One region of the Streptomyces sp. S186 genome, then DNA from elsewhere that is predicted to be linked to it. Evidence: riboswitches for the same ligand, from Rfam matches in the RefSeq annotation. Region 1 holds a riboswitch; the other holds the start of a gene.
The links. Region 1 has a riboswitch for glycine ahead of gcvT (glycine cleavage system aminomethyltransferase GcvT). Riboswitches for the same ligand answer to the same signal wherever they lie in the genome.

Region 1 (14,593 bases):
CGGGGGCAGGCGACGCGGGCGTCCGGGGCGGTGCTCCCGTGGCCGGGCCGGGCGCGACGCGACGCGGCCGGGTGGGCCCGGTGGCCCAACTACCCTGTCCCTAGCGGCCCTTGGGCTCCCCCTGGGCCGATTCCACCGTGCGGTGGAGGTCGGCCGCGGCGTCCACCGCGCCGGCCGCGGAGACCGTGACGCAGGCCAGCAGGGCGGCGGCTATCAGCCGGTGGCCGACCGGCGCGGCGCGGCCGCGGGGGCGGTCCGCCGGGCGGTCGGGGGTCAGCAGGGCGGCGACCCGGCGGGGCACCGGGCCGGCCGTCGCGGCGAGCGCCGTGCCCGGGCGGGGCGCGGCCGCGGGGTGCGTGCGCGCGGCCAGCGCGGCGCGGCCGATGGCCCGGGCGGTGACCTGGCGGTCGCCCACCCGGGAGGCGGCGGACTCGTCGGCCCAGCGCTCCAGCGCGTACGCCAGCGGGGAGCGCAGGCCGCGGAGCAGCGGATGGCAGCCCGCGGCCAGCGCGGCGGTCAGCAGGAAGAGGTGGTGGCGGCCCGCGAGGTGGGCGCGCTCGTGGGCGAACAGCGCCTCGCGTTCGGCCGGCGGCAGCGCCCGCAGCATCCCGGCGGTGACCACCACCCGGCCCGGCCGGCCCGGGAGGGCGTAGGCGTCCGGCGCTGCGTCCGGCAGTACGCACAGGTCGCCGGCCCGGCCGTGGGCGTCGGCGGTGCGCCGGGCGGTGCGCAGCTCGGCGCGGTGGCGCAGGGCGCGGCGGGCGACCGCGCACGCGCAGAGGGCCAGCAGTGCGCCGGCGACCGGGGCGGCGGGGACCGTCACCGCCGCGCCGGCGCCCGGCAGCGCCCGCACCAGATGGCCGAAGGCCGCGACCGGCGGCAGCCGCAGCGCCCCGGCGACCGTGAGCAGGCACAGCGCCGCGGCCGTGCAGGCGGCCAGTACGGCGGCGCAGCCGGCCAGCAGCCAGGCCGCGGCGCGCGGCGGCAGCGACTCGGCCAGTCGCCGCGCGGTGGGCACGGCCAGCAGCGGCACCAGCAGCGGGATCCAGACCGCGAAGATCATGGCGTCGTCCCGGACCCGGGGCCGGGCTCGGAGCCGGGGCGCCGGCCGGGCGCGTCCGTCTCGTCCAGCAGCGAGCGGAGCAGCCGCTCGTCCTCGGTGGTCAGCTCGGAGACGAAGCGGGCGAGCGCGGTGGTGCGGTCGTCCTGCTTGTCCAGCTCGCTGCGCATCCGCCGGGCGGTCAGGCCGGCGGAGTCGTGTATCGGTGAGTACGCGAAGCCGCGGCCGGCCCGGGTGCGGGAGACCGCGCCCTTGTCGTACAGCCGGCTGAGGATGGTGGTGACGGTCGTGCGGGCGAGCTCGCCGCCCAGCTCGCCCTGGACCTCGGCGGGCGTCAGCGGTCCGTCGGCCGCCCACAGCGCCGCCAGCACGCTCGCCTCCAGCTCGCCGGCGGGGCGGCGGGCCGCGGGGGATGTCTCCGACATGGAACGCCCTCCACCCTTTCGTCGTCTACAGTTCCGTAGACCGTCTACGTGGCTGTAGACGGTCGGGCCGGCCGCCCGGCAGGCCCGAAACCCATTATGGGAGGGGCCACTGACATGGCCGTAGCGGCCACCGCACTGTCCGCCACCGCCGTCACACAGGCGGTCAACGTCCTCGACGCCGGCTCACTGCTCGCCGCCTTCGGCGCGCTCGGCGTCGCCGTCGTCCTCTTCGCCGAGACCGGCCTCCTCGTCGGCTTCTTCCTGCCCGGCGACTCCCTGCTGTTCACCGCCGGACTGCTGTGCGCGCCCGGCGTCGGCGGCGCCGTCCACCTCGCGCTGCCGCAGGTCCTCACCGCCGCGGCCGCCGGCACCCTCGCCGGCTCGCAGACCGGCTACTGGATCGGCCGCCGCGGCGGTCGCGCCCTGCTCGCCGGCGGCCGCTCCCGCAAGCTCCGTGAGGGCGCCGCCCGCGCCGAGGAGTACCTGGCCCGCTACGGCCACGCCAAGGCGATCGTGCTGGCCCGCTTCGTGCCGATCGTCCGTACCGTGCTCAACCCGCTCGCCGGCGCCCTCAACGTGCCGGCCCGCACCTTCACCGTGTGGCAGGCCGCCGGCGGCCTGGGCTGGACGCTCGGCCTCACCCTCGCCGGATACGCCCTGGGCTCCTCGGTGCCCAACGTCGACCGGTATCTGCTGCCGGCCGTCGCCCTGGTCGTCCTGGTCTCGCTGGTCCCGATCGCGCTGGAGGTGCTCCGCTCGCGCGCCGGGCGCCCGGCCGGCGGGCCGGACGCGGCGCCCGGCGATGCGCCGGATCATGCCTCCGCGCCACCGGCACCCTGACCGACCCGGCACACTTAGGGAGCACGACGGGCGGCCGGCGCACCACACGGGCCGCCCGGCACCCGGCCCACGCACCATGCACCGCCAAGGAGTAAGCCCAGTGACCGACCTCGCCTTCGGCGGAGCCTCGATCGACGGCGGCCTGTACACCTCAGTGACCGGCTTCGCCCAGGACATGCCGCACTTCCTCAACGTCCTGGTCTCCTACTGGACCGACCTCGGGCTGGGGGTCTTCGCGCTGCTGATGCTGGTCGCCTGGTGGCGCGCCCGGCAGCGGCTCGGCGGCAGCTCCCGCCGCCGGCTGGCGCGCGGCGAGGGCCGGCACGCGCCGCCGGTGGCGATGGCGATGGCGCTCGCCGTCCCGGTCGTCGTCGTGCTGGCCTACGTGGCCAACGACGTGGTCAAGGCGTTCTTCCACGAGCAGCGGCCCTGCCAGACCCTGCCCGTGGTCACCGTCGAGCCGTGCCCCGGGCTCGGCGACTGGTCCTTCCCCAGCAACCACTCGGCCATCGCCGCCTCCGCCGCGATCGCGCTGCTCCTCCTGGACCGTCGGCTCGGCGCCCTCGCCGTCCCGGCCGCGCTCCTGATGGGCGCCTCCCGGGTCTGGGTCGGCGCCCACTACCCGCACGACGTCGCCGTCGGCCTGATCGTCGGCACCCTGGTCGCCGCGGTCCTCATGCCGCTCGCCCGGCGTGCCGCGCCGCTCGTCGAACGCGTCCGGGAGACCCCGCTGCGCCCCCTGGTCGCCACCCGGTGACGCCGCCGGAGCGGGCCCCCGGCCCACCGTGCGACGGCGCGCGCCCGGCCCCCGGCCGCGGCCCGCGCCTCGGCGCGCCCCCCGGCCGTCTCCTCATCCTCGCGGCCCTCTCCGCCGCCCTGTTCACCGCCGCGGCCGTCACCACGGCCCTGCGGCACGGCGCCCCGCTCGCCCCCGAACGGGCCGCCCTTGACTGGTCCACCGCCCACCACGGCGAACCGCTGCGCACCCTGGCCGGCGCCCTGACCGCCACCGGCACCGGCGCCGTCCCCTACCTGATGGCGCTCCTCGCCGGCCTGCTGGCCGGCCGCGGCACCCGTGGCCGGCTCCGCGCGGCGGTCTGCGCGCTGCTCGTCCTCGCCGCCGGCCAGGCCGTCCGCCGCGGCCTGATGGAACTGCTCGCCCGGCCCCGCCCGCCGCTCGCCGACTGGGCCGCGCACGCCTCCGGCCACTCCTTCCCCTCCGGCCACGCCACCACCGCCGCACTGGCCGCCGGCATCCTGGCCTGGGGCGTGCTGCGCCGCGCCCGCCCCGGCACCGGCCGGCTCCGGTGCGCCCTGCTCGCCCTCTGGGCCCTCGGCGTCGGCCTGACCCGCGTCTACCTGAGCGTCCACTGGGCCGGCGACGTCCTGGCCGGCTGGCTGCTGGCCGCCACCCTGCTGCCGCTCGCGCTGCTCCTCGACCCCCTGGCCGTCCCGCGCCAGCCGGCCCCCACGGGACCTCCCCCCAGGGCTTGACCACGATTGGCTGACGAACGCCCCAGGTCTTCACCAAGGCCCGCATGGACCCCCACCGGGCCGAGCACCACTGTCCTGTGCACCGGTGAGCGCGCCCGAACGCCGCCGGCGCCGCGCCCGTATCCGCACCAGCGCAGCACCAGGGGGACCGCAATGACCCAGCAGACGAGCGCCCCGCCCACCCGCCGCCCGGCCGGCGCCCGCGGCCGCTGCCCCGCCGCCGCGTCCGCCGATCCCACCCCGTGCGACGGCCCGCCCGATGCCGCCACGCTCATCGACCGCCACGGCCGCGAGGTGGCCGGCTGCGTCCACCACTGCGCCCGCCGCCTCCCTGGCCTCGACGGCGCCCGCGTCCACCCCTTCGTCCCCGCCCCCCAGGCCCTGGACATCTACTTCCGCGCCTGCGAACTCCCCCCGTTCGCCTGGGAGATCGGCCGCTGACGGCTCCGTCCCACACAAACGCCCCGACCGCCGACGAGCCACAACTCGCCGACGCCCGGGGCGGGGAGCGGAGGAGTCCGGGGGGACTCAGCACTCGATGATGTTCACCGCGAGGCCGCCCCGTGCCGTCTCCTTGTACTTGACGCTCATGTCGGCGCCGGTCTCCTTCATGGTCTTGATGACCTTGTCGAGGGAGACGTGGTGGCGGCCGTCGCCGCGCAGGGACATCCGGGCGGCGGTGACGGCCTTCACCGCGGCCATGCCGTTGCGCTCGATGCACGGGATCTGGACCAGGCCGCCGACCGGGTCGCAGGTCAGGCCGAGGTTGTGCTCCATGCCGATCTCGGCGGCGTTCTCGACCTGCTCGGGGGTGCCGCCGAGGACCTCGGCGAGACCGCCGGCGGCCATCGAGCAGGCGGAGCCGACCTCGCCCTGGCAGCCGACCTCGGCGCCCGAGATGGAGGCGTTCTCCTTGAAGAGCATGCCGATGGCGCCGGCCGCGAGGAGGAAGCGCACCACACCGTCCTCGTCGGCACCGGGGACGAAGTTGACGTAGTAGTGCAGCACCGCGGGGATGATGCCGGCCGCGCCGTTGGTGGGGGCGGTCACCACCCGGCCGCCGTCGGCGTTCTCCTCGTTGACGGCCATGGCGTAGAGGGTGACCCACTCCATGGCGCGGGCCGCCGCGTCGCCCTCGGAGCGCAGCGCGCGGGCGGCGTTGGCCGCGCGGCGGCGGACCTTCAGGCCGCCGGGGAGGATGCCCTCGCGGGACATGCCGCGGGTGACGCAGCCCTGCATGACCTGCCAGATCTCCAGCAGGCCGGCCCGGATCTCCTCCTCGGTGCGCCAGGCCTTCTCGTTCTCCAGCATGAGGGAGGAGATCGACAGGCCGGTCTGCTGGGAGAGCCGCAGGAGTTCGTCGCCGGTGCGGAAGGGGTGCTTCAGGACGGTGTCGTCGAGCTTGATGCGGTCCTGGCCGACCGCGTCCTCGTCGACGACGAAGCCGCCGCCCACCGAGTAGTAGGTCTTCTCCAGCAGGGGCGCGCCCGCCGCGTCGTAGGCGAAGAGGGTCATGCCGTTGGCGTGGTACGGCAGCGACCGGCGGCGGTGCAGGATCAGCTGGGTCGACTCGTCGAAGTCGATCTCGTGGGCGGCGCCTATCTCGGCGCCGAGGAGGCGGAGGCGGCCGCTGGTGCGGATGCGCGCCACCTCGTCGTCGGCGGTCTCGACGTCGACGGTGCGCGGGGAGTGGCCCTCCAGGCCCAGCAGCACCGCCTTGGGGGTGCCGTGGCCGTGGCCGGTGGCGCCCAGCGAGCCGAAGAGTTCGGCGCGGACCGAGACCGTCTGGGCGAGCAGACCGTCCTTCTTGAGCCGGCCGGCGAACATCCGGGCGGCCCGCATGGGGCCGACGGTGTGGGAGCTGGACGGCCCGATGCCGATGGAGAAGAGGTCGAAGACGGAGATGGCCACGGGGGCTGACTCCCTTGTCTGCTCGTGGTGGACGGTGGAGCACATCGGGGCAGGAATGGGGTGTTTTCCGGCCCGGCTGTCGAGCGTAACCCGCTCGCGGGGGAATGCCGCCGGACGGGAGGCGGCGGGCAGGGGAAGCCACCGGGGACGGCGGGAGAACGATGGCGGGAGAACAGGGGGACGGGGCGAGGCCGGACGGTGGCGGCGGCGGTGGGCGGGGAAGGGCGTCCGGGCAGGCGGAAGCGGCCCCGGGGCGGTGGTCCGGCCCGGGGCCCGGTGGGGCGGCGGGCCGGAGAGCCGGTCCGCCGCCCGCGGCTACCGGGGGCCGTGGCGCCCCGGCGGCCGGCCCGTCACAGCGACGGGTACAGCGGGTACTTCTCCGCCAGCGCCGTGACCCGGGCCTTGAGCGCCTCGCGCTCGTAGGTGGGCTTGAGCGCCTCGGCGATGATGTCGGCGACCTCGCGGAAGTCCTCGGCCTGGAAGCCGCGGGTGGCCAGCGCGGGCGTGCCGATCCGCAGGCCGGAGGTGACCATCGGGGGCCGCGGGTCGTTCGGGATCGCGTTGCGGTTGACGGTGATGCCGACCTCGTGGAGGCGGTCCTCGGCCTGCTGGCCGTCGAGAGCCGAGTCGCGCAGGTCGACGAGGACGAGGTGGACGTCGGTGCCGCCGGAGAGCACCGAGACGCCGTGCTCCCGGACGTCGTCCTGGACCAGGCGCTCGGCCAGGATCCTGGCGCCCTCCAGGGTGCGCCGCTGGCGCTCCTTGAACTCCTCCGACGCGGCGACCTTGAAGGACACCGCCTTGGCGGCGATCACATGCTCCAGCGGGCCGCCCTGCTGGCCGGGGAAGACCGCGGAGTTGATCTTCTTGGCCAGCTCGGCGGTGGACAGGATCACACCGCCGCGGGGGCCGCCCAGCGTCTTGTGCGTGGTCGTCGTCACGACGTGGGCGTACGGCACGGGGGAGGGGTGCAGACCCGCGGCCACCAGGCCGGCGAAGTGCGCCATGTCGACCATCAGGTACGCGCCGACCTCGTCCGCGATCCGGCGGAAGGCGGCGAAGTCGAGCTGGCGCGGGTAGGCGGACCAGCCGGCGACGATCAGCTTGGGGCGGTGCTCCTTGGCGAGGCGCTCGACCTCGTCCATGTCGACCAGGTTGGTCTTCTCGTCGACGTGGTAGGGCACCACGTTGTAGAGCTTGCCGCTGAAGTTGATCTTCATGCCGTGGGTCAGGTGCCCGCCGTGGGCGAGGTTCAGGCCCAGGATGGTGTCGCCCGGCTTGATCAGCGCGAACATCGCGGCGGCGTTGGCCTGCGCGCCGGAGTGCGGCTGGACGTTGGCGGCCTCGGCGCCGAAGAGCGCCTTGATCCGGTCGATGGCGATCTGCTCGACGACGTCGACGTGCTCGCAGCCGCCGTAGTAGCGGCGGCCCGGGTAGCCCTCGGCGTACTTGTTGGTGAGGACCGAGCCCTGGGCCTCCATGACGGCGACCGGGGCGAAGTTCTCCGACGCGATCATTTCGAGGGTGGACTGCTGGCGGTGCAGCTCGGCGTCGACGGCGGCGGCGACGTCGGGGTCGAGCTCGTGGAGGGAGCTGTTGAGAAGCGACATGAGACTTCCGAGACTTCCTGGAGAGGGGGAGCGGGCGGGGCGCCGCGGCCCCGCCCGTGCGGTGGCGGGAGCCGGCGCGGGGGCGTCAGCCGGCGGCGAAGGCGGTGTACTCGTCGGCCGTGAGCAGGTCCTCCGGCTCACCGCTGACCTTCACCTTGAACAGCCAACCGCCCTCGAACGGGGCGGAGTTCACCAGCGAGGGGTCGTTGACGACTTCCTCGTTGACCGCGGTGATCTCGCCGTCCACGGGCGAGTAGAGGTCGCTGACGGACTTGGTCGACTCCAGCTCACCGCAGGACGCGCCCGCGGTGACGGTGGCCCCGACCTCGGGGAGCTGCACGAAGACGACGTCGCCGAGCGCGTTCGCCGCGTGCTCGGTGATGCCGACCGTCGAGACGCCGCCCTCGGCGTCCGACAGCCACTCGTGCTCCTTGCTGTAGCGCAGCTGCTGGGGGTTGTCCATGGCTCGATTCTCCTGTACGCGGGGGTGTGATCGTGAATGGGGGGCGCCTCCCGGACGGCGTCCGCGAGGGTTGTCTCGCCCTGTGAGACACGCGGCGCCGGACGCGACGGCGCGGGCCCGTGGCGGGCGCCGCGGACGGCCCGGCGCCGGCCGCTACTTCTGCCGCTTGTAGAAGGGCAGTGCGACGACCTCGTACGGCTCGTGGGTGCCGCGGATGTCCACCCGGACGCCCTCGGTGCCCGGTGCGGCGTGCGCCGCGTCGACGTAGGCCATGGCGATCGGCCGGCCGAGGGTGGGGGAGGGCGCCCCCGAGGTGACCTCGCCGATCGCCGTGCCGTCGGCGTCGACGACCGGGTAGCCGGCGCGCGGGACCCGGCGGCCCTCGGCGAGCAGGCCCACCAGCTTGCGCGGCGGGTTCTGCTCGGCGCGCCGGGCGGCCGCCTCCAGCGCCGCGCGGCCGACGAAGTCGCCCTCCTTCTCGAACTTCACGACCCGGCCCAGGCCCGCGTCGAAGGGCGTGAGCGCGGTGGTCAGTTCGTGCCCGTACAGCGGCATCCCCGCCTCCAGGCGCAAGGTGTCGCGGCAGGACAGTCCGCACGGGACCAGTCCGACGTCCTTGCCCGCCTCGGTCAGCGCCTCCCACACGGCGGCCGCGTCGGCCGGCCGGACGAACAGCTCGAAGCCGTCCTCTCCGGTGTAGCCGGTCCGGGCGATCAGCGCCTCGACGCCGGCGACCGTGCCGGGCAGTCCGGCGTAGTACTTCAGCCCGTCCAGATCGGCGTCGGTGATCTTCTTGAGGATGCCGGGGGACTCCGGGCCCTGGACCGCGATCAGCGCGTAGGCGTCCCGGTCGTCGCGGACCGCGGCGTCGAAGCCCGCCTGCCGGCCGGCCAGCGCGTCCAGCACCACCTGGGCGTTGGCGGCGTTGGCGACGACCATGAACTCCCGCTCTGCCAGCCGGTAGACGATCAGGTCGTCGAGGATGCCGCCGTCGGCGGCGCAGATCATGGTGTAGCGGGCCCGGCCGACCTTCAGGGCCCCGATGTTGCCGACCAGCGCGTGGTCGAGCAGCGCGCCGGCCTGCGGGCCGGTGACGGTGATCTCGCCCATGTGGGAGAGGTCGAACAGGCCGGCGCGGGTGCGCACCGCGACATGCTCCTCGCGTTCGCTGCTGTAGCGCAGCGGCATGTCCCAGCCGGCGAAGTCGGTCATGGTCGCGCCGAGTGCGCGGTGGGTGGCGTCCAGCGCGGTGAGGCGGGGGGCTTGTGTCATCGTTCCGGGCTCCCAGGCATGGGTGACAAGACGGTCTCCCCATCTGTCATCGGAACCTGAGAGGTTCACCGGGAGCCCACGAACGAGCCCGGTTTGCACCTTGGGTGGAGCCGTCCCCCTTCACCGGGCGGGGGCTCGCTTTTCAGATCTGCCTCGCCCGCGCGGTATAGGGGCCTGAGAGATTCAAGGGAGGACTTGCTCCTTCGGCGCCCCGCCGTGGCGGCCGGGGACTCTCCCGCGCGGGTTCAAGCGGCCGGTATGGAGTTGGCTGGCTGCGCACGAGTGACCAGTGGTGTGCCCGTGGCGGCCACATCATTACACGGGATCGCCGGATACAGGAGCCCCGGCCGCCGCTCCGCGACCGGCCGCCCCGCCGCGACCCGCGGCCGCTTCCCCGGATCCGGTGGCGGTCCCGGCCGTCACCTGCTGCTCATCACTTGCTGCTCATTACCCTTTCTTGACACTCTGCGGGAAGGCGGGGTCCCGAACCCGGCCGATCCGAGGGGGAGGGGCGATCACGTGCACGGCGAAGCGGCGTACGCGACGACGGCGGGGGTGGCGGGGGTGGCACCGCCGGGGCCCGTATCGGAGGGGGCACCGGCCGCGCCCCCGCGGCCCGCGGTCCGGCCCGCCCGGCTCCGGATCACCGACCTCCGGTTCCGGGACGGCACCCGCACCTCCCGCACCGATCCCCGCACCGTCCTCCGTTTCCCCTCCGGCGACCTCGTCGTGGTCTCCGGGCTGCCGGGCAGCGGCAAGAGCACCCTGATGCGGCGGGTGCTGCCGGAGCGCGACGGCCACGGCGCCCCGGTGCACCGCCTCGACTCCCAGGACACCCGCGAGCGTTGGGAGCGCGGCCGGCTGCGCCGCCTCCCGTACGCGCTCTACCGCCCGCTGGTCCGGGCCGCGCACTACGGTGCGCTGCGCCGGGCGCTCCGCTCCGGCGGGAGCGTGGTGGTGCACGACTGCGGGACGCTGGCGTGGGTGCGCCGCTGGCTCTCCCGGGCGGCCCGGCGCGACGGCCGGGCGGTGCACCTGGTCCTCCTCGACGTGCCGCCGCAGACGGCGCTGACCGGCCAACGGGCCCGCGGCCGCGGGGTGTCGGGATACGCCTTCGCCCGGCACCGCCGGGCGGTGCGCCGGCTTCTCGCCCGGGCCGAGCGGTCCCGCCTCCCCGCGGGCTTCGCCTCCGCGGTGCTGCTGGACCGGCCCGCCGCCGGGGCGCTGCAGCGCGTCACCTTCGGGTGAGACTGCCGGCTTCGGCGCCCGGCGGTCCGCCCGTTAGGGTCTGATCCACCGGCGGTCCATGGGCCCGCCGCCAGGTTCAGGGGCCGGGCAGCGCGGCCAGTAATGGGTGGGTGAGATGAACTATCCGGACAATTACCCGCAGCACGGCGGAGCGGTGCCGGGGCAGGTGCCGGACGCGGGGATACCGCAGCCGGCCTGGCCGGCCAACGAGCTGGAGCAGGTGCTGGCCGCGTCGGTCGGGCACCCCGGGGCCGGCGGCCGGATCGTCGAGGTACTGGGCCGCAGCCTGGTGTGGGTGCCGCTGCCCGAGGGCGGCGGCCCGGACAGCGCCGGCCCCGGGGCGGGTGGCCTGGACCTGCCCACCGTCGAGATCGGCGGCGCCGCCTACGTCCCCGTCTTCAGCTCCGAGCAGGAGTTCCTGAAGGTCGTCGGCACCCACCTGTCGTACACCGTCGCGCCCGCCGTGGAGTTCGCCCGCGGGCTGCCGCCGATGCTGGGCATCGCGGTCAATCCGGACGGCACCGTCGGCGTCCCGCTGCCGCCGCCCGCGGTGGCCGAACTGTGCCGCGCGGGACGGACCGAACTGGACGGCCCGCAGGCCGCCGGCGCCCGGGTGCGGCTCTTCGAACCGGACTGGCAGGACGAGCCGGTGGACTTCCTGGCCGCCGCCGGCCTGGAGTTCTCCGGCGCCGGCTCGGTGCTCGCCGCCCGGCGCGCGCTGGCCAGCGTCGAGGGCGACACGCCGGCGCTCTTCGTGGGCGTGCAGTTGGACACCGTTCCGGAGCGGCTGTACGACGGCAGCGCCCGCGACGAGGTGCTCGCGGCGCTGGGCCGGGCCCTGGGCCGGGTGCCGGTGCCCTGGCCCGTCCAGCTCGTGCTGCTCGACGTCGCCCAGGGCGACCCGGTCGCCGACTGGATGCTGGAGCGCGTGCGGCCCTTTTACACCCGGCCCTGACCCATCGGACACGCCCTAAGCTGGGAGCGACGGGCGGGCGCAGGCCCTGCCGGGAGAAGGGACGGACCACGTGAGCGCGGGTGCGCATCAGGGAGCGGCGGCGGCCGAGCACGTCGAGCAGATGCTGCGGCAGGTCACGCCCGGGCGCTATGACGCCTACGAGGCGCTGCTCGGGGCCCTCGCACACGGGCAGGTCTGGATGCTCCTGTGGCACGGCCGGGCCGGCCAGCCCGACGCCCAGTACGGCAACATGGAGGTCGACGGGCTGGGCTACGCCCCCTGCGTGACCTCCGCCGCCGAACTCGCCGCCTCCGGCTGGACCCGCGACCACGAACTCGTCAGCGGCCCCGAGATCGCCGCCTCCCTCTTCCCCGACCGCTGGGGCCTGTGGCTGAATCCGCACGCTCCCGGCGGCGGCGTCGGCATCCCCTGGCTCGACCTGCGCCGGATCGCCGCCGGCCTGGACCGGCTGCCCGCCGGGCCGCTGCGGATCTCCGAACCGGTCATCGACATCCCGCAGTTCTACGCCCTGCTCGCCCAGAACGCCCACCGCACGCCCCCGGTGCGGTCGTTGCGCCGGGCCTGGGTCCAACCCGCCCTCGGCGCCCCGTATCTGGCGATCGGGCTGGACCTCTACGACACCGGGCAGCCCTCGGTGGACGCCGCGCGGCTGATGATCCAGCAGTCGATGGGCGCCGTACCGGACGGCCTGCCGGTCTCCACCGTCGCCATGAACGACGAGTACGACCCGGTCGGGATGTGGATGCGGGCCTGCGCCCGCCCGTTCTTCGACCGCGACGGCTACGCCCAGCCGCCCGTTCCGGGCCCCACCTACGGTTACGGCCAGCCGCGCCCCTACTGATCCGTAGTACGGATCGGATCGCCACGTCTCCCCGCGTATCCCCGCTTGTCGTCACGTAGCCCCACGTAGCGGCACGACTTCCTCGATCCCCGCAGCCGGCCGCGGAGCCTCGGCGCGCCGTCCGTCTCGCGGTGAATTCCCCTTGTACGCCCGGGAGTTGAGGGCCTACCCGCCCGCCCCGCGCACCGCTCAGTCCGCACCGCTGTTCGTATAACGGAAGGCTGCGGGCCACATCACAGTTACGCATCCATTCCACGCCAGGGCTGGTGAGTGATCGCGGCTCGGATGAAGACTCCCGGCATCGAGGACCTCGGTCCTTTGTACGAGCATCATCCGCCACCGGAATCCTGCGCATCCTTGAGCCGTCCGCAGGGCCGGACTCCCGCGAGAAGCGGAGGAGAGGGCGGCAGCGGAACACCAGTGAGGTAGCGACAGGCCGCCGCCGCGGCCGGGCACAGGGCCGGGCTCCATCGGCCGGGAGGGGTTCTGAGGCACCGTGACCGCACCGATCGAGACCACCGGGGCGGCTGCCGAGGCGCAGCCGGAGGCGGTCCTGAAGGGCGTGGAGAGCAAGCGGATCGAGGGGCGCTCGCTCGGCCAGATCGCCTGGCTGCGCTTCCGTCGCGACAAGGTCGCGATGGCGGGTGCCGTCATCGTCGTCCTGCTCATCCTCGTCGCCGCGCTCTCCCGTCCGCTGCAGCACCTGTTCGGCCTGGACCCGAACCAGCCGCACCAGGACCTGATCGACCCCAACACCACGCTCCCCAAGGGGGACTTCGGCGGGATGAGCGCCGACCACCTGCTGGGCGTGGACCCCAAGTTCGGCCGCGACCTGCTCTCCCGCATCCTGGAGGGCTCGTGGGTGTCGCTGCTGGTGGCGTTCGGCGCGACGCTGCTGTCGGTGGCCATCGGCACCGTCCTCGGCGTGGTCGCCGGCTTCTACCGCGGCCGGGTGGACGCCTTCATCAGCCGCATGATGGACGTCTTCCTGGCGTTCCCGCTGCTGCTGTTCGCCATCGCGATCTCCGCGTCGCTGCAGGGTGGGGCGTTCGGCCTGGAGGGCCTGCCGCTGCACATCTCGGTGCTGATCTTCGTGATCGGCTTCTTCAACTGGCCCTACATGGGCCGGATCGTGCGGGCCCAGACCCTGTCGCTGCGGGAGCGGGAGTTCGTCGCCGCCGCCCGCGGCCTGGGCGCCCGCGGGCCGTTCATCCTCTTCCGGGAACTCCTGCCCAACCTCGTGGGACCGGTCATCGTCTACTCGACGCTGCTGATCCCCTCCAACATCCTCTTCGAGGCGGCGCTGAGCTTCCTGGGCGTCGGCATCCAGCCGCCCCAGTCGTCCTGGGGCGGCACGCTGACCCAGGCGGTCAAGTACTACGAGGTCGACCCCCAGTACATGATCGTCCCCGGCCTCGCGATCTTCGTCACCGTGCTGGCGTTCAACCTGCTCGGTGACGGCCTGAGGGACGCGCTGGACCCGCGCAGCCGCTGACCGGCCGCCGGCCCCGACACCTCACCACCTGCCGTTTCGAACTGACGTTTCTCGATGAACGAAGGGGACACCGAGCATCATGCGCAGGTCACTTCCGGTCGCGACTGTCGCGGCCATCACCAGTGCGGGCCTCCTGCTGGCCGGCTGCAGCGGAAAGGGGTCCTCCGACAGTTCGGCCGGGGCCAACGCCGCCACCAAGGGCGTCGTCAACGCCTCGGACGAGAAGGGGGGCACCGTCACCTACGCGATGAGCGACGCCCCCGAGTCGTTCGACCCGGGCAACACCTACTACGCCTTCGTCTACAACTTCAGCCGCCTGTACGCCCGTCCGCTCACCACCTTCAAGCCCGGCCCCGGCGCCAAGGGCAACGAGCTGGTCCCGGACCTCGCCGAGTCGCTCGGCAAGGCCGGCGACGGCGGGAAGACCTGGACGTACAAGCTGCGCAAGGGCGTGAAGTTCGAGGACGGCACCCCGGTGACCTCCCAGGACGTCAAGTACGCGGTGGAGCGCAGCAACTTCGCCCGCGACATCCTCTCCCTGGGCCCCAACTACTTCCAGCAGTTCCTGGTGGACAACGACGGCGGCTACAAGGGCCCCTACAAGGACAAGAGCAAGGAAGGGCTCAAGTCCATCGAGACGCCCGACGCCCAGACGATCGTCTTCCACCTGAAGAGGCCGTTCGCCGAGTTCGACGACCTCGTCAGCGCCCCGCAGACCGCGCCGGTCCCGCAGGCCAAGGACAAGGGCGCGGACTACACCAAGTCGGTGGTCTCCACGGGCTCGTACAAGTTCGAGAGCTACCAGGAGGGCAAGCGGCTCACCCTGGTCCGCAACCCGAACTGGTCCGCCGCTAACGACCCGCTGCGCAAGCAGCTGCCGGACAAGATCGTCCTCAATCTGAAGGTCGCCCAGTCGACCATCGACAAGGACCTCCAGTCCGGCAACACCCTGGTCGAC
Region 2 (14,593 bases), 4.4 Mb from region 1:
CGAGTGCCTGATCGGTGAGGAGTCGATCGTCCAGGGCAATGTGCGGGTCTATCCCTTCAAGACGATCGAGGCCGGTGCGTTCGTCAACACCTCCGTCATCTGGGAGTCGCGTGGCCAGGCGCACCTGTTCGGGGCGCGTGGGGTGTCGGGAATCCTCAACGTCGAGATCACTCCGGAACTCGCGGTGCGGCTCGCCGGTGCGTATGCCACCACGCTGAAGAAGGGGGCCACGGTCACCACGGCGCGCGACCACTCGCGCGGTGCTCGGGCCCTGAAGCGGGCGGTGATCTCCGCGCTCCAGGCGAGTGCCATCGACGTCCGCGACCTGGAGAACGTACCGCTGCCCGTCGCCCGGCAGCAGACCGCCCGGGGCAGCGCCGGCGGGATCATGGTCCGGACCACGCCAGGGGTGCCGGACTCCGTCGACATCATGTTCTTCGACGAGCGTGGCGCGGACCTCTCGCAGGCCGGTCAGCGCAAGCTCGACCGCGTCTATGCCCGGCAGGAGTACCGGCGGGCCTTCCCCGGCGAGATCGGCGATCTCCACTTCCCGTCCAGTGTCTTCGACTCCTATACGGGAGCGATGCTGCGGGCCGTGGACACCACCGGCATCAGCGACTCCGGTCTCAAGGTCGTCGTGGATGCGTCGAACGGGAGCGCCGGTCTGGTGCTGCCCAGCCTCCTGGGCCGGCTCGGCGTCGACTCGCTGACCATCAACCCCGGTCTGGACGAGGCCCGGCCGACCGAGACCGCCGACGCCCGGCGCGCCGGCCTGGTCCGGCTCGGCGAGATGGTGGCGTCGGCCCGGGCCGCGTTCGGCGTGCGGTTCGACCCCGTCGGCGAGCGGCTCTCCTTGGTGGACGAGCGTGGCCGGATCATCGAGGACGACCGGGCGCTGCTGGTGATGCTGGACCTCGTCGCGGCCGAGCGGCGCAGCGGCCGGGTGGCGCTGCCGGTGACCACGACCCGGATCGCCGAGCAGGTGGCGGCGTACCACGGCACGCAGGTCGAGTGGACGACCACGTCTCCGGACGATCTGACCCGGGTGGGGCGGTCGGACGGCACGGTGTTCGGCGGCGACGGCCTGGGCGGCTTCATCATCCCGGAGTTCAGCAGCGTCTTCGACGGCGCGGCCGCGTTCGTCCGGCTGATCGGCCTGGTGGCCCGTACGCAGCTCACGCTCAGCCAGATCGACGCGCGGATCCCGCGGGCGCACGTCCAGCGGCGGGACCTGGCGACGCCGTGGGCGGTCAAGGGCCTGGTGATGCGGCACGTCGTGGAGGCCGCCGGCGACCGCGATGTGGACACCACCGACGGCGTGCGGATCGTGGAGGCCGACGGGCGATGGGTGCTGGTGCTGCCCGATCCGGCCGAGGCGGTCACGCATCTGTGGGCGGAGGGCCCGGACGACGCCTCTGCCCAGCAGCTGCTGGACGAGTGGGCGGCCGTGGTGGACAGCGCCGGCCGCTGACCGGCGGCCCCGCCGGCGCGCCGCCCGATGGGCGCGCCGGTGGGGCCATTGGGAGGCCGCGTCGCCGACATGGGACGATGTGCGGCATGTCGCAGCAGCGCCCCGTTCGGAGCAACCCCCACCCCTCGGCCGCGCGCCCGGATGCTTCGATGTCGCTGCTGACCAACGTGATGGACCACAGCCTCGACGACGGGTACGCGGAGGCCGCCGCGCGGAAGTCCGCGGCCGGCGTCGGTGGTCTGCCGCGCACGCTCCGGGCGAAGTTGGGTCTGGCGGCGGGTCTGGTGCTGGCGGCGCTGGTGGTGACCGTGGGGGCGGCGCAGGCGCGGGTGTCGGCGCCCACACTTGCCAAGGAGCGCGAGGAGCTGATCCACCGCATCCAGAAGGGCACCGCCGAGGCCGACACCCAGCAGCAGCGGGTGGACGCGGCCCGGGACGCGGTGGACCGGATACAGCGCGAGGCACTGAAGCAGCACGGTGACGGCAAGGCCGACCTGCTGGCGCTGCTGGCCGGTTCGACCCAGGTGACCGGGCCGGGCGTGAAGCTCGTCGTGGACGACGCCAAGGGGGCGGCGGCCGGCACCGGGGGGCCGCGCGAGAGCAGCGACTTCTCGGACACCGGGCGGGTGCGCGACCGTGACCTGCAGCGCGTGGTCAACGGCCTGTGGCAGTCCGGTGCGGAGGCCATCTCCGTCAATGGGCAGCGGCTTACGTCCCTCTCGGCGATCAGGGCGGCGGGAGACGCCATACTGGTCGACAACAAGCCACTGGTGCCGCCTTATACGGTGCTGGCGGTGGGGGACGGGCAGCGGTTGAGCACCGAGTTCCAGGACAGCGCCGACGGCCAGTATCTGCACGTGCTGCAGGAGAACTACGGCGTACGCGCCAGGATTTCCGTGGAGAGCGAGGTCACGCTGCCCCCCGCGCCCAGTTTGACCGTACGTACCGCAAAGCCGAAGGCCGGTGCCGCGAAGGCGGACGGCGCCGACACAGGGAAGGGCACATCGTGATCGCCGTACTGGGCCTCATCGTGGGAGTCGTGGTCGGAATCGTCGTCCGACCCGTGGTGCCGACGGTGGTCGAGCCCTACTTGCCGATCGCTGTCGTCGCCGCGCTGGACGCCGTGTTCGGTGGTCTGCGGGCGATGCTGGACGGCATCTTCGACGACAAGGTCTTCGTCGTCTCCTTCCTGTCGAACGTCGTGGTCGCCGCCCTGATCGTCTTCCTCGGCGACAAGCTGGGCGTCGGCGCCCAACTCTCCACCGGTGTCGTGGTGGTGCTCGGTATCCGCATCTTCTCCAACGCTGCCGCGATCCGCCGGCACGTCTTCCGGGCGTGAGGCCGATGGCAGCGGACGGGACCCCGGAGCCGGAGCGCACCCCGGACGAGCGGCCGGAATCCGGTCCGGCGCGGGAAGCCGGCGCGGATCACCCCGCGGGGCGGCGGCCGATGCCGCCGGAGACGCCTCGCCGACCCGCACAGGCGGAGCAGCGCGCCGGAGGCCCGGAGGCGGAACGCAAGGAGCAGGAAGCGGGACAGAAGCGGACCGAATCGGCGGTTGGTGAGGGTTCGGGCGTGACGGCGGACGAGGAGTCGGCGGCGCCGGCTCCGATGACCGGTCGGCAGCGGCTGCGGGCCAGTCTGTGGCCGCCGCGGCTGACGCGGGCTCAACTGATCGTCGCGTTGCTCCTGTTCATTCTCGGCCTCGGCCTCGCGATTCAGGTACGTTCCACAAGTGACAGCAGTGCGCTGCGGGGTGCGCGCCAAGAGGACTTGGTGCGCATTCTGGACGAACTGGACAACCGCTCCCAGCGGTTGACGGTTGAGCAGCGGCGCCTGGAGGGACAGAAGGCCGAGTTGGAGAACAGCTCGGACCAAGCCGAGGAGGCCCGGAAGCAGACCGTGGAGAAGGAACAGCAGCTGGGCGTGCTGGCCGGTACCGTCGCGGCGCAAGGCCCCGGCATCAACCTGACCATCGACGACCCCCACCACTCCGTGGAGGCGGACAAACTGCTGGACACCATCCAGGAACTGCGGGCGGCCGGAGCCGAGGCGATCCAGGTGAACGACGTGCGCGTGGTCGCGAACACCTCCCTCTCGGATCTCCGGGGCGGGGTGCGGATCGACGGCAAGCGCGTCACGCAGCCGTACCGCTTCAAGGTCATCGGGAAGCCGGAGGACCTGGAGCCGGCGCTCAACATCCCTGGCGGAGTGGTCCAGACACTGGAAAAGGAGCAGGCCAAGGTGTCTGTGGCCCGTGAAGAGAAGATCATCGTGGATGCCTTGCGACAGGCGAAGCGGCCTGACTACGCTCGGTCGTCATCCCAGTGAGGCGTCTACGTATGGTGATGGCCCGGCGAGGGCATGAGGTAGCGGGGGGTCGACGCACCGTGCGTGTGGTGTGTGGTGGAAACTGTCTGAAGGCCACGGACGTTCACAGGATGTCCGGATCGGCCGGTGTGTGCATCGAGGGTTCGTCCTGCCCCACGGGCGGGTCTGTGTCGTACAAGGGGAATCGCCCGTGAAGTTGTTTGGAAAGCTGTTCGGCAAGAGCGCGCGCAAGGAAGGCGACGGCGGCTCCGCACGGCACCGTGCGCCGCGCCGGCCGGAGGAGGACGCCGCGGCCGGTGACCGTCCGCTGTTCCGTGATGAGGTCGGCGGTCCGTCCGGGGGGCATGGCGCGGGTTCTGTTGACCCCTCCGGTGCCGGCCGCATAGGTTCCCAGGAACCATCAGCCGCACACACGGGTGGAGGGTCGACCTTGCCGGTTTGTACGAGGTGCGGGCACCGGAACGCCGAGGCGAGCCGGTTCTGCTCCAACTGCGGCGCGCCGCTGCGCGCGGGCGCCCAGCCCGAGCGGGCCTCCGAGACGACCTCGACGATCTCCATCTCGGGGATCGAGGCGTACGACGCGGAGACCACCGGGCAGAACCTGTCGCCGGCTCTCTCCCCGGAGGCCCAGGCGGCCGTCGACGCCCTTCCGCTGGGCTCGGCCCTGCTGGTCGTCCGCCGGGGCCCGAACGCCGGCAGCCGCTTCCTCCTGGACGGCGAGCTGACGACGGCGGGCCGGCACCCGCAGGGCGACATCTTCCTCGACGACGTGACGGTCTCCCGCAGCCACGTGGAGTTCCGCCGCGGTGCGGACGGCCGCTTCACGGTCACCGACGTCGGCAGCCTGAACGGCACCTACGTCAACCGCGAGCCGATCGACTCCGTCGTCCTCTCCAATGGCGACGAGGTACAGATCGGCAAGTACCGGATGGTCTTCTACGCCAGCCAGCGAGGCGTCGGCATCTGACCGCCAGGGAAGGCATATGCGCCATACACCGACAGGTGGTGCCGGCTCGTCCGGCACCACCTCCTCGGACCGCAAACCGATGAGCATCGGCACGGTGCTCGGGGTGCTGCGCGAGGAGTTCCCCGAGGTCACCGTCTCCAAGATCCGGTTCCTGGAGGCCGAGGGGCTGATCGAGCCGCAGCGCACGCCTTCCGGCTACCGCAAGTTCACCGCCGAGGACGTCGAACGGCTGGCGAGCGTGCTGCGGATGCAGCGGGACCACTACCTCCCCCTGAAGGTCATCAGGGACCACCTCGACGCCCTGGAGCGTGGTGAGCAGGTCTCGTTGCCGGCTCCGGCGGCACCCTCGGGGGACTTCGTCGAGGGCGTGTCCGAGGTGGACGGGGAGCGCCCGACGGCCTCCCGGATCGGCCGGGCGGAGCTGCTGGCGGCCGCCGAGGTCGACGAGGCGGCGCTCGCCGAATGGGAGTCGTACGGACTCATCGTCCCCCATGAGGACGGGGGATACGACATCGAAGCGGTGGCCGTCGCCAAACTCGTGGCGGACCTCGGCGGTTTCGGACTGGAGCCGCGGCACCTGCGGGCCGTGAAGGCGGCCGCGGAGCGCGAGGCGGGGCTGGTCGAACAGGTCGTTGCACCCCTTCGGCGGCACCGGAACCCACAGACCCGGGCCCATGCCGAGGCCACCGCCAGGGAGCTGGCCACGCTGTCGGTGCGGCTGCACGCCGCCCTGCTGCAGAGCGCCCTGCGGGTCCGGGTGCCGTGACCAAACGAGTGCCCGACTACCCAAACCGACCGAGCACGGCCTAGGGTTGCTGTGTGAACGAGCTCGACGTCGTGGGTGTCCGGGTGGAGATGCCTTCCAGCCAACCGATCGTGCTGCTGCGGGAGGTGGGAGGCGACCGCTACCTGCCCATTTGGATCGGGCCGGGCGAGGCCACCGCCATCGCGTTCGCCCAGCAGGGCATGGTCCCCGCCAGGCCGCTGACGCATGACCTCTTCAAGGACGTGCTGGAGGCCGTGGGGCAGGAGCTGACGCAGGTCAGGATCACGGATCTGCGCGAAGGGGTCTTCTACGCCGAGCTGGTCTTCGCCAGCGGCGTCGAGGTCAGTGCCCGGCCGTCCGACGCGATAGCGCTGGCGCTGCGCACCGGGACCCCGATTTTCGGTACCGACGGTGTGCTGGACGACGCGGGGATCGCCATTCCGGACGAGCAGGAGGACGAGGTGGAGAAGTTCCGCGAGTTCCTCGACCAGATCTCGCCGGAGGACTTCGGCACCAACCAGTGATCGGCCAGGCCACCCACCTGTTTCCGGCCAACCTGTGACCCCTTCCCCGCGACAAGTCACGAGAAACCACTCGTAGGGTGATTATCACTCGGCGTGGCGAGCGCGGCGATCGTTGACGCACCCCGGGTGACTGCATACCGTCGATATGGCAGGTCCCGTCCGGGACGTGGAGGACGGAGGGCGGCGTGGCAATCACCGGCGACGGTACGGCGGCGGAAGGGGCATTGCCGCTCCACAGGGGCGCGGCGGCCAACCGCAGCCCGGTACAGGCCGCTGCGATGTCGGGGGAGCGCGAGCCGGAGAGCATCGGCTACCGCGGACCGACCGCCTGTGCGGCGGCGGGCATCACCTACCGACAGCTGGACTACTGGGCACGCACCGGGCTCGTGGAGCCCAGCATCCGGCCGGCCTACGGGTCCGGCACCCAGCGGCTCTACAGCTTCCGGGACGTCGTCGTCCTGAAGATCGTCAAGCGGCTGCTGGACACCGGGGTGTCGCTGCAGAACATCCGCACCGCCGTCCAGCACCTGCGGGCGCGGGGCCTGGCCGATCTGACCCGGATGACGCTGATGAGCGACGGCGCGACCGTCTACGAGTGCACTTCGCCCGACCAGGTCGTGGATCTGCTCCAGGGGGGCCAGGGGGTCTTCGGCATCGCCGTGGGCGTGGTGTGGCGGGACGTGGAGGGCTCGCTGTCACAGCTCCACGGGGAGCGGGTGGACACCGGCGAGACGCTGATCGGGAAGAACCCGCACGACGAGCTGGCGCGGCGGCGCAACCGGGCCGGCTGACGGTCGTCGGGCGGTTCCCGGCCCGGGATCGGGCCGATTGTCAGTGGTGTGCGGCAGCATCAGTGGTGTGAGACGTGCGCCGACGATCCTGCATCTGGACATGGATGCGTTCTACGCGGCCGCCGAGCAGGCGGCCAAGCCGAGCCTGCGGGGAAAGCCCGTGGTCGTCGGCGGGATCGGGCCGCGCGGTGTGGTCGCCACCGCGTCGTACGAAGCGCGGGTCTTCGGGGTGCGTTCGGCGATGCCGACGGCGCAGGCGCGCCGGCTGTGCCCCAACGCCGCTTATCTCAGTCCCCGGTTCACGCTGTACCGCCAAGTGAGTGATGCGGTCATGGAGCTGCTGCGGGCGCTCTCACCGCTCGTGGAGCCACTGAGTCTGGACGAGGCCTTCGTCGATCTGGAGGCGGGCGGGGTGCCGGCGGAGACGGCCGCGGCGCGGGCCGTGGGGGAGCAGCTGCGGCGGGACATCAGGGCGGTCACCGGGCTGACGGGGTCGGTGGGGCTGGCCGGCGCCAAGATGCTCGCCAAGATCGCGTCCGAGGCGGCGAAACCGGACGGTCTGGTGGTGATCGAGCCGGGTACCGAGCGGGAGCTGCTGGGACCGATGCCGGTGCGGACGCTGCCCGGGGTCGGGCCGGCGACGGCCGAGGCGCTGCGCCGGGCCGGGATCCACACCGTCGCGGAGACCGCGGAAGCCGGCGAGGCAGAGCTGGTGCGGCTGCTGGGCAGGGCGCACGGCACCGGACTGTACGCGATGGCGCTGGGCCAGGACGAGCGGCCGGTGGTGGCAGAGCGGGACGCGAAGTCGGTGTCGGTGGAGGACACCTTCGAGGTCGATCTCACCGACCGGACGCGGGTGCGGATCGAGGTGCTGCGGCTGGCCGACCGCTGTGTCCAGCGGCTGCGGGCGGCCGGGCGGTCCGGGCGCACGGTGGTGATCAAGGTGCGCAACTACGACTTCTCCACGCTGACCAGGTCCGAGACGTTGCGCGGGCCCACCGACGATCCGGCCGTCATCAGGGAGGCCGCCGTGCGGCTGCTGGAGACCGTGGACACCACGGGCGGGGTCCGCCTCCTGGGCGTGGGGGTGAGCGGGCTGGCCGACTTCACACAGGAGGACCTCTTCGCCCAGATCGCCACGGAGCGGGAGACGGAGGAGGCGGGTGGGGTGGCGGAGCCGGAGGAGGAGGCGGGGGAGACCGAGGCCGCCGTCGAGCTGCCCCGGCGCTGGTATCCGGGGCTGGACGTGGTCCACGAGGAGTTCGGCGCCGGATGGGTGCAGGGCAGTGGCGTGGGGCGGGTGACCGTACGGTTCGAGACGCCGTGGTCCGCACCGGGGCGGGTGCGGACCTTCGTCGTCGACGATCCGGCGCTGCGGCCGGGCGAGCCGCTGTCGCTGCTGGGCGGGCCGGATCAGTCGTCCGCGCCGGCGATCCGCCCGAAGTCCGTGTCGGCGGACGGCGCGGCGGATTCCGCGGCCGGTGCGGAGATATCCAGGCGGTAGTGGTGGTAGAGCTGGAGCTCCTGCTCGGGGGAGAGGTGCCGGCCGACGCCGAAATCCGGGGCATCCTTGATCAGCTTGCGGTCATAGGGGATGTGCAGGCTGTCGCCGACCATCTTGCTCGGCTCCAGGGGGACGAACGCATCCCTGCTGAAGAGGCCGGTGCGGACGGCCGCCCACTCCGGTTCGCCCGTCGCGTCGTCGAGGTAGACCTCGTCGACGGTCCCTATTTTCGCGCCGTTCCGGTCGAACGCTTTGCGGCCGATGAGGCTCCGGGGATCGATATCGGCTTGCACGGTCCCTCCAATTGGTCGCAACTGCCTTGTGACAACTACGAAACGGCACATTTCCTGCCCCGGCCACTCGAAGGATCGTTTCGGCGGGGCGCTGGTAGGCTGGCGAATGGCCGTCGACCCCATGCGGGAGAGTCCTTTGTCGTTCGCGACCAGGGCGCCGAAGGAGCAAATCCTCCCCGGAATCTCTCAGGCACACGTACCGCATGGACGAGGTCACTCTGGAAAGCAGGGCGGGCCACGGACAGGCACCATGCCGGGACCCCTCCTCACCGACGGTGAAAGCCGGACCGCGGTCGCGGGCCGGTGAAGCTCTCAGGTTGAGATGACAGAGGGGGAGGCCGTCCGGGCACCAGCGCCGTGGTGCCCCTCGTAGGTCGCACTGACCAGGAGGCCCCCGCAGATGACCACCCACCGCATCTCGCTGACCGAGCTGGAGCGCGGCATCCCGTTCGAGGACCGGCACATCGGTCCCGACGCCGAGGCCCAGGCCAAGATGCTCGCGCAGGTCGGCTTCGGATCACTGGACGAGCTCACCGCCACCGCCGTCCCCGACGTGATCAAGAGCGCCGAGGCGCTGGGCCTGCCGCAGGGCCGCACCGAGGCCGAGGTCCTGGCGGAGCTGCGCGCACTCGCCGACCGCAACCAGGTCCTGTCGTCCATGATCGGGCTCGGCTACTACGGCACCTTCACACCGCCGGTGATCCTGCGCAACGTCATGGAGAACCCGTCCTGGTACACGGCCTACACGCCCTACCAGCCGGAGATCTCGCAGGGCCGCCTGGAGGCGCTGCTGAACTTCCAGACCGTCGTCGCCGACCTGACCGGACTGCCCACCTCCGGCGCTTCCCTCCTGGACGAGGGCACCGCCGCCGCCGAGGCCATGGCGCTCTCCCGCCGGGTCGGCAAGGTCAAGCAGGGCGTCTTCCTGGTCGACGCCGACTGCCTGCCGCAGACCATCGCCGTCCTTGAGACCCGCGCCGAACCGACCGGTGTGGAGGTCGTGGTCGCCGACCTCGCCGACGGCATCCCGGACGAGGTCGCCGAGCGCGGCGTCTTCGGTGTGCTGCTCCAGTACCCGGGCGCCTCCGGAGCCGTGCGCGACCCGCGGGCCCTCATCGAGCGGGCCCACGAGCTGGGCGCGATCGTCACGATCGCCGCCGACCTGCTGGCGCTGACCCTGCTCACCTCGCCCGGCGAGCTCGGCGCCGACATCGCGGTCGGCACCAGCCAGCGCTTCGGCGTCCCGATGGGCTTCGGCGGCCCGCACGCCGGCTACATGGCCGTCCGCGAGCAGTACGCCCGCAGCCTGCCCGGCCGCCTGGTCGGTGTCTCCGTCGACGCCGACGGCAACAAGGCGTACCGCCTCGCGCTGCAGACCCGCGAACAGCACATCCGCCGCGAGAAGGCCACCAGCAACATCTGCACCGCGCAGGTGCTGCTCGCCGTGATGGCCGGCATGTACGCCGTCTACCACGGCCCCGAGGGGCTGCGCACCATCGCCCGGCGCACCCACCGCTACGCCGCGATCCTCGCCGGGGGCCTGAAGGCCGGCGGCGTCGAGATCGTCCACGACGCCTACTTCGACACCCTCACCGCCCGGGTGCCGGGCCGGGCCGCCGAGGTCGTCGCCGCTGCCCGCGAGGCCGGCATCAACCTCCGCCAGGTCGACGCCGACCTCGTCGGCATCGCCTGCGACGAGACCACCGGACGGGCCCAGCTGGCCGGCGTCTGGGGTGCCTTCGGAGTCCAGGGCGACATCGAGGCGCTGGACGCGGCCGTCGCCGACACCCTTCCGCAGCCGCTGCTGCGCGCCGACGACTACCTTGCCCACCCGGTCTTCCACCGGCACCGTTCCGAGACCGCGATGCTGCGCTACCTGCGCACCCTCGCCGACAAGGACTACGCGCTGGACCGCGGCATGATCCCGCTCGGCTCCTGCACGATGAAGCTGAACGCCACCACCGAGATGGAGCCGGTCACCTGGCCCGAGTTCGGCCAGCTGCACCCCTTCGCCCCGGCCGACCAGGCGCAGGGCTACCTCACGCTCATCGGGGAGCTGGAGGAGCGGCTCGCCGCGATCACCGGCTACGACAAGGTGTCCCTCCAGCCCAACGCCGGCTCCCAGGGCGAACTGGCCGGTCTGCTCGCCGTCCGCGCCTACCACCGCGCCAACGGGGACGAGCAGCGCACCGTCTGCCTGATCCCGTCGTCGGCGCACGGCACCAACGCCGCCAGCGCCGTGATGGCCGGCATGAAGGTCGTCGTCGTCAAGACCGGCGAGGACGGCGAGGTCGACGCCGACGACCTGCACGCCAAGATCGAGAAGCACCGCGACGAGCTGGCCGTCCTGATGGTCACCTACCCGTCCACCCACGGCGTGTTCGAGGAGCACATCACCCAGATCTGCGCGGCGGTGCACGACGCCGGCGGCCAGGTCTACGTGGACGGCGCCAACCTCAACGCCCTGGTCGGCCTGGCCGAGCCCGGGAAGTTCGGGGGCGACGTCTCGCACCTGAACCTGCACAAGACGTTCTGCATCCCGCACGGCGGCGGCGGCCCCGGCGTCGGCCCGGTCGCCGTCCGCGCCCACCTGGCGCCCTACCTGCCCAACCACCCGCTGCAGCCCGCCGCGGGCCCGGAGACCGGCGTCGGGCCGGTCTCCGCCGCCCCCTGGGGCTCCGCCGGCATCCTGCCGATCTCGTGGACGTACGTCCGCCTGATGGGCGGCGAGGGCCTCAAGCGCGCCACCCAGGTCGCGGTGCTCGGCGCCAACTACATCGCCAAGCGCCTGGAGCCGCACTACCCGGTGCTCTACACCGGGCCCGGCGGGCTGGTCGCCCACGAGTGCATCATCGACGTCCGGCCGCTGACCAAGGCGACCGGCGTGAGCATCGACGACGTCGCCAAGCGGCTCATCGACTACGGCTTCCACGCGCCGACGATGTCCTTCCCCGTGGCCGGCACGCTGATGATCGAGCCGACCGAGAGCGAGGACCTCACCGAGCTGGACCGCTTCTGCGACGCGATGATCGCCATCCGCGCCGAGATCGACAAGGTCGGCTCGGGGGAGTGGGACAAGGACGACAACCCGCTGCGCAACGCCCCGCACACCGCGGCCGCGCTCGGCGGCGAGTGGACCCACCCGTACACCCGCGAGGAGGCCGTCTTCCCGGCCGGCGTCCACGCCGCGGAGAAGTACTGGCCGCCGGTGCGCCGCATCGACGGTGCCTTCGGCGACCGCAACCTCGTCTGCTCCTGCCCGCCGCTGGACGAGTACGACGCCTGATCACCGCCTGCCGTCGGTGACCGGTGGCAACATCAAGGGCCCTCGGCCGATGCGCCGGGGGCCCTGGTGTACGTGCCGGGCGATCGCTGGATCACGCGGCGGCGGTCACCCGTGGTGTGCCGAGCGGCCGGTGCGGGGCGATGACCTGCCCGTCCGGCAGCAGCTCACCGGTGTCCTCGAAGAGCAGGACGCCGTTGCACAGCAGGCTCCAGCCCTGTTCCGGGTGGTGCGCCACCAGGTGTGCGGCCTCCCGGTCGGTGGAGTCGGCTGACGGGCAGGGTGGTTCATGCAGGCACATGGAAGTTGTCTTTCGCTGCGGAGTGGTGAACGCACGGCTCGACGAAGTGGTCATGGCCGTTCCCCCGTTTCATGTCGGTCCCAGTCTTGCCCTACGGACGGGAATCCGCAGGGATTTCGCAGCAGCGGTGCACACTCGATACGGACGTGTCACCCGTGCGGGCGGTTGCCCCCAAGTCGGCGTGTGACCCCGGGGGTTGACGCACTACCGGCGCACGGGGCGGACGGCGCCGTGCGCCCCGCGGCCGGGGAGGCCATGGGGCGCACGGTTGCGGGGCGGTCGCATGGTGGCCGGCGTCCTCCTGTCCGGGCCGGCTGGAGCGGCGTCGGCGCTGGTGAGGGCGGTCAGGCCGGCTCACGGAGCAGTGGCGGCGGGCCCAGGCGCCGGGCGAGGCGGGGCAGCAGGTCGGTGAGCCGCTGCGGGAGGTAGGGGGCGATCCCGGGCGGGGCGGGCGCCAGCGGCACCAGGAGGTCACCGTCGGCCGGCATCCCGTCGGCGCCGTCCGCGGTGAGGTCGTGGTGCAGCCACAGGGTCAGCATGTACAGCTCCGGGACGGACAGCAGGCGGGGCTGGTAGGGCGCGGCGAGCGACTCGGCCTGCTGCAGGGCCCGTTCCGTCGCGGCGACGTAGGGGCCGTCGCAGAAGTGCGAGAACGCCCAGCCGTCGGCGGTGGGCCGGGCCTCGGCGGCGGCCACGGCGCGCTCGCCGCCGCGGATCAGGAACCGCCAGCCGAGGAGGCGGGTGCGCGGCGGACCGGCCTGGCTGACGTCGTCCCACACGTGCACGGGCAGCGGGTGGTCGGGGCTCAGCGGCCCCTGATGGGTGCGGAGCGCGGAGGCCGGGGCCTCGCGGACCGCGGTGGGGGAGCCGAGAGCGCTGAGAACGCTGCGCAGGGCGGGCGCGGGGGCGGGAGGAACATGCAGCGGCATGGCGGGTCGCCTCTCACTCAGGAGACACGGTGGAGCGTGGCAGTACGGACGGCGCTGTCTGCGGGCGGGTCAGAGCCTGGCTGGCCGGGCTGCGGACCGGTGGGTCGGACGCAGTGCCGGGGCACCGGCGGAACACCGCCATGCGGGGCGCCAAATCTCTGCCTCGTCAGCGAAGTTTATACGACATATGTTCTGGAAGTGTTTCGGCTACCCGCCTTGCGGATTTCCGGCAAGGCGGAATCCGGTCCACCGTCCGGGGTGATTTTCGCCGCTTTGTGCGGGAATTGGCAGGCGTCACCTCGCCATATATCCGTGAAACGGTCGGCCGGAACCCGTCGGTGTTTTTTACGAGCGGAAAGCGGACGACCCCGGCCGACTGGATATGCCTGCGGAAAATGCCCCGCGCGCTCCTCTCCCAGAGTAACGGTACCGTCCTGCCCCTGACGCGTTATCGATCAGACTGCCGGGGCATCATCGACCGTAGCCCGTACGCCGGGGCGGCGCCTACCAGCCCGTGCCCGCGAGCAGTTCACCCGAGGAGGGACCCGCCGATGGGGGAGAAGGTCGCCGCGGCCGGGCACGACCTGGCGGACCGGGAGCGTTATCGAAGAAAGCTGTACGACTGTCTGGAGGGATTGCACCGACTGCTGGCGGAGAAGCGGTTCGACCGCCCCAAGAATCTCATGGGTCTGGAGATCGAGCTCAATCTCGCGGGTGCCGACGGCCTCCCCCGCATGCTGAACTCCGAGGTCCTCGAACGGATCGCCAGCGGCGATTTCCAGACCGAACTCGCCCAGTGCAATCTTGAGGTCAACATCACCCCGCACCGATTGTCCGGACGCGTTCTCGACCAGCTCGCCGAGGAACTGCGCACCGGACTCGGCTATGCGGAGCGAAAAGCCCGGGAAGTCGCCGCCCGCATCGTCATGATCGGCATCCTGCCCACCCTGCACGCCGACGACCTCACCGTCGCCAGCCTCTCCGCCAACGACCGCTACGTCCTCCTCAACGAGCAGATGCGGGCCGCCCGCGGCGAGGACTTCGCCATCGACATCCAGGGCGTCGAGCACCTGGTCACCCGCTCGCCCTCGATCGCCCCCGAGGCTGCCTGCACCTCCGTCCAACTGCACCTCCAGGTGACGCCCGGCCGGTTCGCCGCTGTCTGGAACGCGGCCCAGGCGATCGCCGCCGTCCAGATAGCCGTCGGCGCCAACGCTCCCTTCTTCTTCGGCCGGGAACTGTGGCGCGAGTCGCGGCCGCCGGTCTTCCAGCAGGCCACCGACACCCGCGCGCCGGAACTCCAGACCCAGGGGGTGCGCCCGCGCACCTGGTTCGGCGAGCGCTGGGTGGACTCCGCCTACGACCTCTTCGAGGAGAACCTGCGCTTCTTCCCGCCGCTGCTGCCGCTGTGCGGGCCGCAGGACCCGCTGCGC

Region 2: another riboswitch for glycine. It lies ahead of gcvP (aminomethyl-transferring glycine dehydrogenase); the one in region 1 lies ahead of gcvT (glycine cleavage system aminomethyltransferase GcvT).

What each region holds. Positions count from the first base shown of each region.
Region 1 covers NZ_CP193932.1:2,679,810-2,694,402, reverse strand. The annotation lists gene ACRAS8_RS11065 (M56 family metallopeptidase) at 101-1,063, opposite strand; gene ACRAS8_RS11060 (BlaI/MecI/CopY family transcriptional regulator) at 1,060-1,485, opposite strand; gene ACRAS8_RS11055 (DedA family protein) at 1,600-2,325, shown strand; gene ACRAS8_RS11050 (phosphatase PAP2 family protein) at 2,426-3,082, shown strand; gene ACRAS8_RS11045 (phosphatase PAP2 family protein) at 3,079-3,819, shown strand; gene ACRAS8_RS11040 (hypothetical protein) at 3,973-4,260, shown strand; gene ACRAS8_RS11035 (L-serine ammonia-lyase) at 4,348-5,730, opposite strand; gene glyA (serine hydroxymethyltransferase) at 6,081-7,340, opposite strand; gene gcvH (glycine cleavage system protein GcvH) at 7,426-7,803, opposite strand; gene gcvT (glycine cleavage system aminomethyltransferase GcvT) at 7,957-9,075, opposite strand; glycine riboswitch at 9,109-9,227, opposite strand; glycine riboswitch at 9,228-9,323, opposite strand; gene ACRAS8_RS11015 (AAA family ATPase) at 9,595-10,323, shown strand; gene ACRAS8_RS11010 (enhanced serine sensitivity protein SseB) at 10,439-11,278, shown strand; gene ACRAS8_RS11005 (enhanced serine sensitivity protein SseB C-terminal domain-containing protein) at 11,349-12,140, shown strand; gene ACRAS8_RS11000 (ABC transporter permease) at 12,637-13,635, shown strand; gene ACRAS8_RS10995 (ABC transporter substrate-binding protein) at 13,715-14,593, shown strand, end outside.
Region 2 covers NZ_CP193932.1:7,043,032-7,057,624, forward strand. The annotation lists gene ACRAS8_RS30335 (sugar phosphate nucleotidyltransferase) at 1-1,471, shown strand, start outside; gene ACRAS8_RS30340 (DUF881 domain-containing protein) at 1,549-2,481, shown strand; gene ACRAS8_RS30345 (small basic family protein) at 2,478-2,810, shown strand; gene ACRAS8_RS30350 (DUF881 domain-containing protein) at 2,816-3,802, shown strand; gene ACRAS8_RS30355 (FHA domain-containing protein) at 3,921-4,769, shown strand; gene ftsR (transcriptional regulator FtsR) at 4,786-5,535, shown strand; gene ACRAS8_RS30365 (bifunctional nuclease family protein) at 5,589-6,059, shown strand; gene ACRAS8_RS30370 (MerR family transcriptional regulator) at 6,245-6,850, shown strand; gene ACRAS8_RS30375 (DNA polymerase IV) at 6,918-8,354, shown strand; gene ACRAS8_RS30380 (PRC-barrel domain-containing protein) at 8,264-8,659, opposite strand; glycine riboswitch at 8,762-8,859, shown strand; gene gcvP (aminomethyl-transferring glycine dehydrogenase) at 9,048-11,933, shown strand; gene ACRAS8_RS30390 (DUF5999 family protein) at 12,025-12,231, opposite strand; gene ACRAS8_RS30395 (hypothetical protein) at 12,576-13,160, opposite strand; gene ACRAS8_RS30400 (glutamate--cysteine ligase) at 13,712-14,593, shown strand, end outside.